4 regions of the Marinobacterium sp. LSUCC0821 genome follow, and region 2 is predicted to be linked to each of the others. Evidence: predicted binding sites of a transcription regulator. Region 2 holds the regulator's gene; each other region holds the start of a gene.
The links. The regulator LexA, encoded in region 2, represses DNA repair genes until DNA is damaged. The targets are predictions, from matches to a motif close to TACTGTNTANNTANACAGTA.

Region 1 (3,177 bases), 920 kb from region 2:
CCTGACGCGCTAGAGTACCGATAACATCATCAGCTTCAACGCCCTCCTCAACAAAAAGAGGAATACCCATAGCTTTAATGATGTCATGTACTGGCTCCACCTGTAGTCTAAGATCGTCAGGCATAGGTGGGCGCTGTGCTTTGTACTCTGGATAGATCTCATCACGGAAGGTTTTACCCTTGGCATCGAAGATGACCGCAACTGGAGAGTCAGGATAGCTCTTTAATAAGCTTCGCATCATCGAGGTTAGAAGACGGATAGCACCCGTAGGTCGGCCATCAGAGGTACGCAAATTTGCACGCTCTGAAGCGAAGTAAGCACGGTAAAGATATGAAGAGCCGTCAACGAGGACTACAGGAGCAGATGCATCAGCCATAAGTAACTATCTATTGTATTTTTTAACAAGGCACACAATCATAGACAAAACCCCGTCAGCACCCAAGTGATTGGCTGACATTTAATCGCGATTAGAGAAAAGCATGGCTGTTTACACCCAAGTAACTGACGAACAACTTCATCAACTGCTAGCAGACTTTGATTTGGGTGAGGCGATCGCTTTGAAAGGGATCGACGGTGGCATCGAAAATACCAACTACTTCCTCACCACGTCACTCAACGGCCAGCAGCATGAATATGTGCTCACCCTTTTTGAGGAGCTAAACCGAGATGAGGTGCCATTCTTCGTTGAACTTGGTAGCTGGTTGGGCAAACGCAATGTTCCGGTTTCTCACGCGCTTGAAGATAGAAATGGGATCGGCTTAAAAACTGTAGCTAAACGACCTGCGATTATTCAGCCACGTTATCCTGGTGCACACCTCAACCGCACCGAGCTGACAGCCAACCACTGTGCACAGATAGGTACTGCACTTGCGCACTATCATCAGGGGGGCAGCGACTTCTACCTAAAACGCCAAGCACATCGTGGCGTATTCTGGTGGCGCCGTGAAAGTGAGCGCCTTGCACCACAAATCGCTAAAGCTGATGCAGAGCTGCTAACCGAAGAGGTCCGCCGTTTTGATGAGCTGCGCGATCAATTTGGCGAGCAACTTCCCAGCGGCATCATTCATGGCGATCTGTTCCATGACAACGCTCTCTTTCATGAAGACCGTCTCACAGCCATTTTAGATATCTACAATGCAGCAAGCGCATACTACCTATTCGACCTTGCCATCGTTGCCAATGACTGGTGTATCGATAGCAATCTACAAATCGACCCGCTCAAAGAGCAGGCACTGCTGAAAGCCTACGCAGCGATTCGCCCATTCAGTGATGACGAATACAAGGTCTGGCCACAACTGACTCGCACTGCAGCGATGCGCTTTTGGCTATCTCGTTTAGAACCATGGGTTGAGGCTCACCAAGGAAAAGGCAGCGGCAAAACGCTTAAAGATCCGGATGAGTTTAAGCAGGTGCTTTTGCATAGGATTGCGAAGCCGAGTTCAATATAAAATGGTCGGGGCTTGCTGCGCAATTCCCTCCTACAACACCCTGTAGGAACGAATTGCCGCAGGCAAACCGTGACCGCTCTTACTTTGGAAGGTGACGCTGCATACTCCTTCTCGTATACTGTACGCCCATTCAGTAGAACCCGAAGATTGAGCCATGGACGTTACCCATATCATCGACTCCCTCAACGACGCACAACGTGATGCTGTGACGGCGGATATCAGTAACCTCTTGGTGCTGGCGGGAGCGGGTTCCGGTAAAACACGTGTGCTTGTTCACCGTATTGCATGGCTTATCGAAGCCGAGCAGATCTCGCCCTACTCCATCCTTGCCGTAACCTTTACTAACAAGGCCGCTAAAGAGATGCGAGGCCGTATCGAAAGCCTACTTAACATCAACGTCCAAGGAATGTGGGTAGGCACCTTCCACGGTTTGGCGCACCGCTTACTTCGTTCTCACTGGCAGGATGCTGGGCTGCGAGAAAACTTCCAGATCATGGATAGCGATGACCAACTGCGGTTGGTTAAGCGACTCTGTAAAGAGATGGGTTTAGATGATTCACGCTGGCCTCCAAAGCAGATTCAATGGTTTATTAATGCTCAAAAAGATGAGGGGCTTCGCAGCCATCACTTAGAGCGCACCGGCGACCTAGTTCAAGACACGCTGATCCGTGTCTATGAAGCGTATGAGCAGGCATGTGACCGAGGCGGCATGATCGATTTCGGTGAACTACTGCTGCGCTGTTTAGAGTTACTTCGCGATAAAAATCCACAGCTACTCGCCCACTATCGTGACCGTTTCCGATACGTGCTTGTCGACGAGTTTCAGGATACCAACGCCATTCAGTACGCCTGGCTACGACTTCTTTGTCAGGGTGAACACAAGCTGATGGCGGTGGGTGATGATGACCAATCAATCTACGGCTGGCGTGGCGCGCGCATTGAGAATATCCAAAACCTAGAGACTCACTTTAGCAACCTGCGCACCATTAAGCTGGAGCAGAACTACCGCTCAACCAGTAATATTTTGACGGCTGCCAATGGTGTCATCAGCAATAACTTCGGCCGCTTGGGTAAAGAGCTCTGGACCGATGGCAATCAAGGTGAACCGATTAGCCTCTATGCCGCCTTTAACGAGCAAGATGAGGCGCGTTTTATAGTCGATCGCATCGCTGCTTGGATAGACGAAGGCAATCGCAGAGACGAGAGTGCCATTCTCTACCGCTCCAACGCCCAGTCACGCGTGCTCGAGGAGATGCTGATTCGGGCGGGTATCCCATACCGCATCTATGGTGGCCAACGCTTCTATGATCGTTTGGAGATCAAAAACGCGCTGGCATACCTGCGCCTAGTCTCTAACCGAGATGATGACACCGCAATGGAGCGTGTCATCAATGTTCCAGTGCGCGGCATTGGCACCAGTACTATCGAGAAGATTCGCGACTATGCGCGTGAACAGGGTATCTCGATGTGGCGCGCGAGTAATGAGATCGTCGAGCACAATGCACTTCCCGCAAGAGCCAATAATGCTCTGCAGGGTTTTTTAGATCTCGTTAATCGACTCGATACAGACACCGAAGAGACATCTCTTCAAGAGCAGACCGACCACGCGATTAAACTCTCTGGCCTTATCGCTCACCACGAAAAGGAGAAGGGAGAGAAAGCGCAATCACGTATAGAGAACTTAGAAGAGCTTGTGACAGCTGCCCGCCAGTTTGAGCAACAGTGGTCT
Region 2 (3,177 bases):
GTCAGGCTACCGCAGAGCTTATCGAGTTAGAGACCCTTTTGTCTGAAAGAGAGAGTTGGCTCAATCTGATGCTGAGCGCAGCAGAGGCTATCCATAAGCCAACCCTTGCGCAAAGTGGTGAAGAGTCTGCGTCAGAGATAAATCTAGTTAACACCACCCAAAAAAGCCTTGAAGAGCGCTTGCAGGCGGATTTGCCTAACTGGTACCAAGCGCTTCAAGAGCTTATAAACCGACACCGTGAAACGAATCAGGAGTGGTGATTAACTATTCAATCCTTGCGAATGAATAGGTGATCATTCAAAAACCGTTTAGTTTTCATCCCAAGCGGCGTTGATCGGCGCGTTACCACGTTAGTCTGCACAATCACCGTCTCAGCTGTTGCTACACAAACGTCGTCTTGAAATAGTCCCTGGTACAAGCCAAATGAGCTAGTGCCAACACGGGTAACGCCAGTTCCGATATCCAAACGACCAGGCCAGGTGATCTCAGCCAAGAAGTTGAGGTTAAGGCTCGCGATCACAAATTCCGCATCATCATCGAATAGAGGGTTCTTAGGGTCGTAGAGAAATTCAACACGGCCTGTCTCTAAGAAGGTATTGAATAGGGCATTATTGATGTGACCTTGTCGATCCGTATCGGCATATCGAAGCTTATCAAAGGTCTGAAATGGAAAATCATCTATATGGAAGGGTTGAAGCTCCGGTGAGCGAGATCCCATGGAGTAGCTCCTTTCAGTTATTATTTTGGAGTTATCGTTTTATAGACAATAACTTATAAGTTAACAGGGTGCTATATCGAAGGTCGTTTACAAAAGAAAAAGCGGCCATAGCAATGGGGGAGAGCTAAGGCCGCTGAGAAAATTTACAACTAATTAGGTTGAGGCTTAATTAGGAGATTGCTAGTGAGTAAATCCTATTTAAAAGTCATTCTGTTGGCGGATAATGCCAACACCAAGGCCCTCAATGGTGAAGTGCTCTTCACGGAGGTCGACTTTAATTGGTTCAAACTCTTCGTTTTCAGCGATGAGGTAGACAAGGTGCCCCTCGCGGTGAAAACGCTTAACAGTGACATCTTCACCGACACGAGCCACAACGATCTGTCCTTCGCGTGCCTCTTTGGTTTGGTGAACAGCGAGTAGGTCACCATCCATAATGCCGATGTTCTTCATACTCATACCACGTACCCGCAAGAGGTAGTCTGCACGTGGGCGGAAGAAGTCGGAGCTGATGGTGCAGTAGTCATCAATGTGCTGCTCTGCAAGGATGGGTTCACCTGCTGCAACCTGACCGATAATAGCCAAGCCTTCGGGTTCATCCTCTTCGCCAACGATACGAATGCCACGTGATGTGCCAGGTATCATCTCAATAGCGCCTTTACGAGCGAGTGCTTTGAGGTGCTCTTCAGCAGCGTTGGCAGACTTAAACCCAAGATCTCGTGCAATATCTACACGTGTTGGTGGAAAACCGGTTTCATCGATATGACGACGAATACAATCCAGTACCTGTTCTTGGCGACTTGTTAGCTTCATAAACTCCCCCTATGACAGCCTGGTTTAGTGAACAGATTAGAGATTGTTCATGCTGTCTGTTTATTCAGTATCTGTAGTTTTATACAGTACTCTAATTCTGGTCAAGCTTTTTCTGTTTGTTTATCCAGTATTTTTGTATGATGCGTTTTCAGTTTTAAGGGGGCAGTGTGCTCGACAAGTCGATACAAGATCAGATTCAAGGTGCTTACCGTCACTTTTTGGCGGCTAAAGATCTTAAGCCTCGTTATGCACAGCGCCATATGATTGCAGCTGTTGCACGCCAGTTGGGCTCGATTAAGTCTGATTCGGCTGGGCATCGCCTCGGTGAAGATCATGTAGTCGCAGTTGAAGCCGGCACAGGTACTGGTAAAACGATCGCTTACCTCATGGCGGCGCTTCCAGTCGCTGACGCTATGGGAAAAAAACTGATTGTCTCTACGGCTACCGTTGCCTTGCAGGAGCAGCTTCTTCACAAAGATCTACCAGAGCTCGCTGAACTATCAGGTTTGGAGTTCAACTACGAGATCGCTAAAGGGCGTAGGCGTTATCTCTGTATATCTCGTCTAGAACGAATTCTTACTGAGCAGAATGACCTCACTCAGATGGCACTCTATGAAGATGAGATGTCTCAGGTTGTCCGCCCTGAAGATCTAAAGACCTACGCTACACTGTTAGATGAGTTTGCCAGTGGTCGTTGGAAGGGTGATCGAGACGATCTTGAGAATGATCTAGATGAGCAGGTTTGGATGCCGCTTACCTCTGATCATCTGCAGTGCACCAATCGTCGCTGCAGCCATTTTGATGCTTGTCCCTTCTTTAGAGCGCGTGCTGATTTAGATCAGGCAGATCTGCTGGTTGTGAACCATGACTTGGTTTTGGCTGATCTGGCGCTGGGTGGTGGGGCAATCCTGCCTGAGCCTGAGGACTCAATCTACATTTTCGATGAGGCACATCATCTGGGAGATAAAGCGACGGGGCACTTTGCGCTGTCGATGCGTGTTAAGGGAAGTGAGCGTGCCCTTAAAACACTTGAACGCCAAATGAAGCAGTTGCTTGAAGATACCGATAAGGCGATCTCAGTGCAGGATACAATCGAGCGTATCTATACCGCTATTCGAGTTTCGCTCAATCATCTTGGTAAGCTTTCAGATCTTGTCTCGGATGAAGTGCTTACGCTACCAGACAATGAGCGACGTCTGCGTTACCCAGGTGGTGTTGTGCCTGAACATCTCATTGTTATATGTCATGAGCTCGCTCAGTTTTTAGCGCAGTTAGACCCACAGTTAGAACGACTCATTGGCATCGTTAAAGAGCCGTTGGAGAACCAGGAATCAGATCTGGATCGTGCCGTTGCAGAGCGTTGGTTGCCTATTCTTAGTAGCCAGTGGGGACGCATTCAAAGGATGATGTGGTTGTGTAGAAGTTTCTCGCAACCTGATGAAAAACAAAAGGTTCCTACTGCAAGATGGTTGCTTACGCATGACTCTGAACATGGCTCTGATATTGAACTTCATTCGGCACCAGTTTCCGCTGAGAGTCATTTAAAAGATCTCCTTTGGGAGCAGTGTTATGGTGCTCTGCTTACATCGGCAACCCTCACCGCGGTGGGTAGATTCGATACCCTGTTTGTACAGTTGGGTCTACCGCTA
Region 3 (3,177 bases), 570 kb from region 2:
TTCATGGATCTATTGGGTGTTGATCTTGGTGACTACCCACGTATGCCATACTCAGAAGCGATGCAGCGTTTTGGTTCGGATAAGCCAGATCTTCGTATCCCAATGGAGTTGGTTGACGTTGCAGATCTCGTTGCTAGCGTAGATTTCAAAGTATTTGCTGGTCCTGCAACTGATCCTAAGGGTCGTGTTGCAGCACTTAAAGTGCCAGGCGGTAGTGAACTTACACGTAAGCAGATTGATGACTACACCAAGTTTGTATCAATCTATGGCGCTAAAGGTCTAGCTTGGATCAAAGTTAACGATCTAGCTGCTGGCGAAGAGGGACTTCAGTCTCCAATCGTAAAGTTCCTTGGTGTTGATGTCGCTATGGCGATCATGGAGCGTCTAGGAGCACAGAACGGAGATCTAGTATTCTTCGGTGCAGATAAAGCGACCATCGTTAACGAAGCACTTGGTGCACTTCGTATTAAAGTGGGCGAAGATCTAAACATGATCGAAAAAGAGTGGGCGCCGCTATGGGTTGTCGACTTCCCAATGTTCGAAGAGAACTCAGATGGCAGCATGACCGCACTTCACCACCCATTCACATCTCCAAACTGTTCACCTGCAGAGCTGATTGCACAGCCTGAAGGTCAGCTATCTCGTGCATACGACATGGTACTTAACGGTTGTGAGCTTGGTGGTGGTTCGGTTCGTATTCACGATCAAGAGATGCAGAAAGCGGTATTCAAAGTACTGGGTATCTCTGATGAAGAGGCTGAAGAGAAGTTTGGCTTCCTACTTAACGCGCTTAAGTTTGGTGCGCCACCACACGCAGGTTTGGCGTTCGGTCTAGACCGCCTCATCATGCTGATGACCGGCTCTTCATCAATCCGTGAAGTAATCGCATTCCCTAAAACTCAGTCTGCTGCTTGTCCAATGACAGAAGCACCAGGTGAAGTGAGCGCAGCTCAGCTTCGCGAGTTGAACATCAAACTTCGCAAAACACCTTAATTGGGTGTTTAGTTAAGAAAACCGGCTTTTTAGCCGGTTTTTTTGTGTCTGGACTGAGTCTCTGGAAAATGCTGATAAAGCGAGTGACAGGCTGAAGGCCGGTCACCGCCACTCCGTAGCCAGTTCATCGCATCGGTGACAGGCCTTCAGCCTGTCATCCGCTTTCTACACAACTGACGGGATCAGTTTTGAACAGCTTTAGCTGGCCCGAAGGGTGAGGGCAGGATAGCCCGAGTAATTACGCTCCAAACCCACAACAACACACCTATTGGTCTCAATTAAAACTACTGTTATTATGTACAGGTATTTAAATCTGACATAAGGCTTTGCATGCTGATACTTGGGATCGACCCGGGCTCGCGAATTACTGGTTATGGCATCATCGATGCGCAGGGCAGTAAGGCGGAGTACGTCACTAGCGGTTGTATCCGTATCGCTGACGCGAGCCTTCCGGAAAAATTGCGCCAGGTCTTTGAAGGTATCTCCCAGCTGGTAGAGCAGTTTCAGCCACAAGAGGTTGCGATAGAGCAGGTCTTTATGGCGCGTAATGCTGACTCAGCACTGAAGCTTGGTCAGGCACGTGGTGCTGCGATTGTTGCTGCTGCCTCTAAGGGGTTAGAGGTGCATGAGTATGCCGCGCGTTTGGTTAAGCAAGCTGTGACAGGTACCGGTGCTGCAGATAAAGGGCAGGTGCAATCGATGGTTGCGCGTATTCTTTCGCTACCCGGTTTACCCCAGGTCGATGCCGCCGATGGTTTGGCGATTGCACTCTGTCATGCTTATACCCGTCAGGGGTTAATTGCGACTGCAGGTTCACGTCGATCATCACGTGGTCGCTGGCGTCTGTAGATAAGTTTAAAAAGCGCCTAATCCGCTGTAGTTCTGCAAAGCAAAGTGGGATAGGATCAACCTTACTATTTGTTGAGGATTTCGTGTGATTGGTCGTCTAACCGGTGAGTTGGTTGAGAAAACTCCCCCTGAGTTGTTAATTGATGTTTCAGGTGTGGGTTATGAAGTTGAAGCCTCAATGAACACCTTCTACAAGCTGCCGGATATCGGCACATTTGTGACCATCTATACCCACTTTGTTGTCCGTGAAGATGCTCAGCTACTTTATGGGTTTGCTGATAAACAGGAGCGTTCGCTTTTCAGAACACTGATTAAAGTGAACGGCGTTGGTCCTAAGCTAGCTCTCACTATCCTCTCCGGCATCTCTGCCCCTGAGTTTATCCGTACTGTTCATAATGAGGATGTTTCAGCTCTGACGCGCCTACCGGGTGTTGGTAAAAAGACGGCTGAGCGTTTGATCATTGAGATGAAAGATAAGCTCTCTAAACTTGAATCGCCCACTGCGATTGAATTTGAGCTATCTGGACAGGGTGTTGGTGCACCGGTTCAGCCTAAACAAGATCATCGAGCGGATGCAGAGACTGCACTGATAGCCCTAGGTTACAAACCGATGCAGGCTACCAAAGCGATTGAGCAGGCAGCTAATACTCTAGGCGCTGACGCTGAGACTGAAGCACTTATTCGTCAGGCCCTGAAAATGATGGTGGCGGGTTAAGATGCAGATCGAACAAGACCGCTTTATCTCCCCTGTGGGTGCGCCTGGAGAAGAGGTTCAGGACAGAGCTGTTCGTCCGAAATCACTCCAAGATTATGAAGGGCAACCGCAGGTGCGAGAGCAAATGGAGATCTTTATCCATGCTGCTCGAAAACGAAATGAAGCGCTTGATCACACCCTGATCTTCGGACCACCAGGACTCGGTAAAACAACACTCGCCAACATCATTGCGAACGAGATGGGAAGTGAGATCAAAACGACCTCAGGTCCTGTTCTCGAGAAAGCGGGTGACGTAGCGGCTCTACTTACCAATCTTGAGCCGGGTGATGTTCTATTCATCGATGAGATCCATCGACTCAGCGCCAGTGTTGAAGAGGTGCTCTATCCCGCAATGGAAGATTACCAGCTCGATATTATGATCGGGGAGGGGCCTGCAGCGCGTTCAATAAAACTTGAGCTGCCACCTTTTACGCTTGTTGGTGCAACGACGCGTGCGGGCCTTTTAACATCCCCTCTGCGTGACCGCTTTGGTATTGTGCAGCGCTTAGAGTTTTACTCTGTTGCTGATCTCACCAAGATTGTGATGCGCACTGCACGCCTCAGTGGCTCAGAAATTGATG
Region 4 (3,177 bases), 1.1 Mb from region 2:
ATGCAGATACCTTTTCGCTGCTGGCGCTTAACATCTCTTTAGCGTGTTCAAGCGTTGTGTTGGTGATCTCTAAGCCACCCAACATACGTGCAATCTCATTGACGCGCTGTTTTTCAGTCAGGGCGTTAATGCGAGTCTCAATAGTCCCAGTCTCAACTCCCTTGCTGACAAATAGATGCGTATGCCCTTGTGAGGCAACCTGCGGCTGGTGAGTTACACACATCACCTGGGCGCGTGCGCTCAGTTTGCGTAGTAGACGGCCTACTACTTCGGCGATGCCGCCACCTATGCCCACATCAACCTCGTCAAAGATAAGAGTTGGTGTGTCGGTGGTTTGTGCCGTCACGACCTGAATGGCAAGACTTATTCGCGAGAGCTCGCCACCTGAGGCAATTTTAGCCAGTGGTTTTGCAGTTTGCCCTGCGTTAGTGCTGATGAGGAACTCAATCTCTTCTAGGCCATTTGCCGTAATGTATTTAGGGTCAACTTCGCTCACTTTGGCTGTAAATCGTGCTGAAGCCATACCTAACATTTCAAGCTGCTTATTCACCTCGCCATCCAGAACCTTAGCTGCGTCTATACGCTGCTTACTTAGTTCACGAGCTTTGCTGATAAGTGCTTTGTAAGCTGAGTGCACCTCCGACTCAAGCACTTCGAGGTTTTCATCAACATGGCTTAGCACATCTAGTTGCTCGTTGAGTTGGTCGCGAAGCTCTGGCAGTTGCTCCGGTGCAACGCGATGTTTGCGCGCAAGGTCGTAGATTGTTGAAAGACGCTCTTCAACCTCTTGAAGTCGCTCTGGGTCTAAATCAACGCGCTGTAAGAAGTTGCTTAGCTCTCGCTCCGCCTCCTCGATTTGGATAAGTGCGGCGTTTAACATCTCTGCAGTCTGCTGAAGAGCTGGGGTATCTGCTTCCATATCGCCCAGCAGTTGTAGGGCGTGATTAACCAGCGATTGCGCATCACTCTCTTCGCCTTCACCGAGGAGAGTGGTGATTTGTTGGCCGCGAGTCAGAATGGCCCCTGCGTTGGCGAGGGTTTTCTGTTCTGCTTCTAGCTCTTCAAGTTCACCTACTTGAGGGTCTAAGCGATTTAGCTCCTCCGTTTGGTAGCTGAGGAGTTGTTGCTGCGCGTGCGCCTCTGCGCTCATATCTTGAAGGCGCTTGAGTTCTGTCTGTTTAGTCTGCCACTGTGCGAAAAGAGTGCGCACCTCTGTTGCTGACTCATCAGCTTTTGCAAAGTTATCCAGAAGAGAACGGTGGTGATCCCGTTTCAGTAGTCGTTGGTGTTCGTGCTGGCCGTGAATATCGACAAGAATCTCGCCCAGCTCTTTAACGCGATTAAGTGGGCAGGGGTGGCCATTGATGTAGCTTCGACTTCTGCCATCGGAAGTGAGTGTTCTTCGTAGAATGCACTCGCCTGCATCTTCGGATTCAAGTTCGTTGGCCTCTAGCCACTCGCGTGCTTCGCTGAGTTTGGTGATATCGAATGCTGCACTTATCTCTGCACGGTTTGCCCCTTCTCTGACTGAATCTGCTTCTGCTCGTTTACCAAGGGCAAGTCCTAATGCGTCTAGCATGATCGATTTGCCTGCCCCCGTTTCACCGCTGACAACGGTCATGCCGGCTTTTAGCTCTAAATCTAATGAAGAGACGATGGCGAAATTTCGAATGCTGAGAAGTGTAAGCATGGCTCAATACCTGTGTATGTATACAGTAACTGTATTTTTAACCAATAGTACCGGTTTGTTCAATATCTATGAGCAAAAAAAACCAGGTCGGGGTTGAATTTGTGTCAACCGATCCCACATAGGAGACAAGTTAGATTTAATTCGGAGATTCTTTAATGGCTAATGAAGATCAGAAGCCTGCTGAGCAGGTAGACGAAGCGGTTCAAGAAGCGCAGGTTGAAGATACTGGTGCTGTAGAGATTGAGGAGATTGTAACTATCGACTCTCTGCAGGCAGAGCTTGATGAAGCAAACCAGACAATTGCAGAACTACAGAAGCAACTGGCTGAACTAGAGCCGCGTGCACAGGCTGAAATCGCTAACCAGCGTCGCCGTGCAGAGGCTGAAGTTGAGAAGGCTCGTAAATTTGCTGTTGAGAAGTTCGCTTCTGAGCTACTTCCAGTTATCGACAGTCTTGAGCGCGCAATCGAATCAAGTCAGGTTGAAGACGAAGTTGTTAAGCCACTGCGTGAAGGCGTTGAGATGACTCACAAGATGTTCATCGATGGCGTAGCTAAGTTCAACCTAGAAGTTGTGAATCCAGAGGGCGAAGCGTTCAACCCTGAGCACCATCAGGCGATGTCTATGGTTGAGGTTGAAGGAACTGCACCTAATACAGTGATTGCAGTGATGCAAAAGGGCTATGTATTGAATGGCCGTTTGGTTCGTCCTGCAATGGTCATGGTTTCAAAGTAAGGGGAATTTATTCCGCCCCTCTTGATATTTAAAAGTCCGAACCCATATAGGGTGTAAGGAAATAGTTTAACCACCACTGGTGGAAATTTTTTGGAGATTTACATGGGTAAGATCATCGGTATTGACCTTGGTACCACCAACTCGTGTGTAGCGGTACTTGAAGGCGACAAAACTAAAGTAATTGAGAACGCAGAAGGCGATCGCACAACGCCATCGATCATTGCGTACTCTGCAGACGGCGAAACGCTTGTTGGTCAGTCGGCTAAACGTCAGGCTGTTACCAATCCAGAGAACACATTGTTCGCTATCAAGCGTCTGATCGGTCGTCGCTTCGAAGACGATGTTGTACAGAAAGATATCAAAATGGTTCCGTACAAAATCGCTAAAGCTGACAACGGCGATGCGTGGGTAGATGTGAAGGGTAGCAAGATGGCTCCTCCACAGATCTCTGCAGAAGTTCTTAAGAAGATGAAGAAGACTGCAGAAGACTACCTTGGCGAGCCAGTAACTGAAGCAGTTATCACTGTTCCAGCATACTTCAACGACTCACAGCGCCAGGCAACTAAAGATGCTGGTAAGATTGCGGGTCTTGAAGTTAAGCGTATTATCAACGAGCCAACTGCTGCTGCCCTTGCTTACGGCATGGATAAAGCGGCGGGTGACCGTACAATCGCAGTTTACGACCTAGGTGGTGGTACTTTCGATATCTCAATCATCGAGATTGCAGACGTTGATGGTGAGCACCAGTTCGAA

Region 1: the regulator LexA is predicted to act here: its motif matches at 1,565-1,584, upstream of uvrD (DNA helicase II).
Region 3: the regulator LexA is predicted to act here: its motif matches at 1,279-1,298, upstream of ruvC (crossover junction endodeoxyribonuclease RuvC).
Region 4: the regulator LexA is predicted to act here: its motif matches at 1,699-1,718, upstream of recN (DNA repair protein RecN).

What each region holds. Positions count from the first base shown of each region.
Region 1 covers NZ_CP051666.1:1,820,500-1,823,676, forward strand. The annotation lists gene polA (DNA polymerase I) at 1-376, opposite strand, end outside; gene HH196_RS08850 (homoserine kinase) at 480-1,448, shown strand; gene uvrD (DNA helicase II) at 1,603-3,177, shown strand, end outside.
Region 2 covers NZ_CP051666.1:901,000-904,176, reverse strand. The annotation lists gene HH196_RS04395 (DUF6586 family protein) at 1-260, shown strand, start outside; gene HH196_RS04390 (thioesterase family protein) at 269-718, opposite strand; gene lexA (transcriptional repressor LexA) at 917-1,528, opposite strand; gene dinG (ATP-dependent DNA helicase DinG) at 1,696-3,177, shown strand, end outside.
Region 3 covers NZ_CP051666.1:333,857-337,033, forward strand. The annotation lists gene aspS (aspartate--tRNA ligase) at 1-993, shown strand, start outside; gene ruvC (crossover junction endodeoxyribonuclease RuvC) at 1,324-1,842, shown strand; gene ruvA (Holliday junction branch migration protein RuvA) at 1,928-2,557, shown strand; gene ruvB (Holliday junction branch migration DNA helicase RuvB) at 2,559-3,177, shown strand, end outside.
Region 4 covers NZ_CP051666.1:2,137,912-2,141,088, forward strand. The annotation lists gene recN (DNA repair protein RecN) at 1-1,690, opposite strand, end outside; gene grpE (nucleotide exchange factor GrpE) at 1,846-2,424, shown strand; gene dnaK (molecular chaperone DnaK) at 2,527-3,177, shown strand, end outside.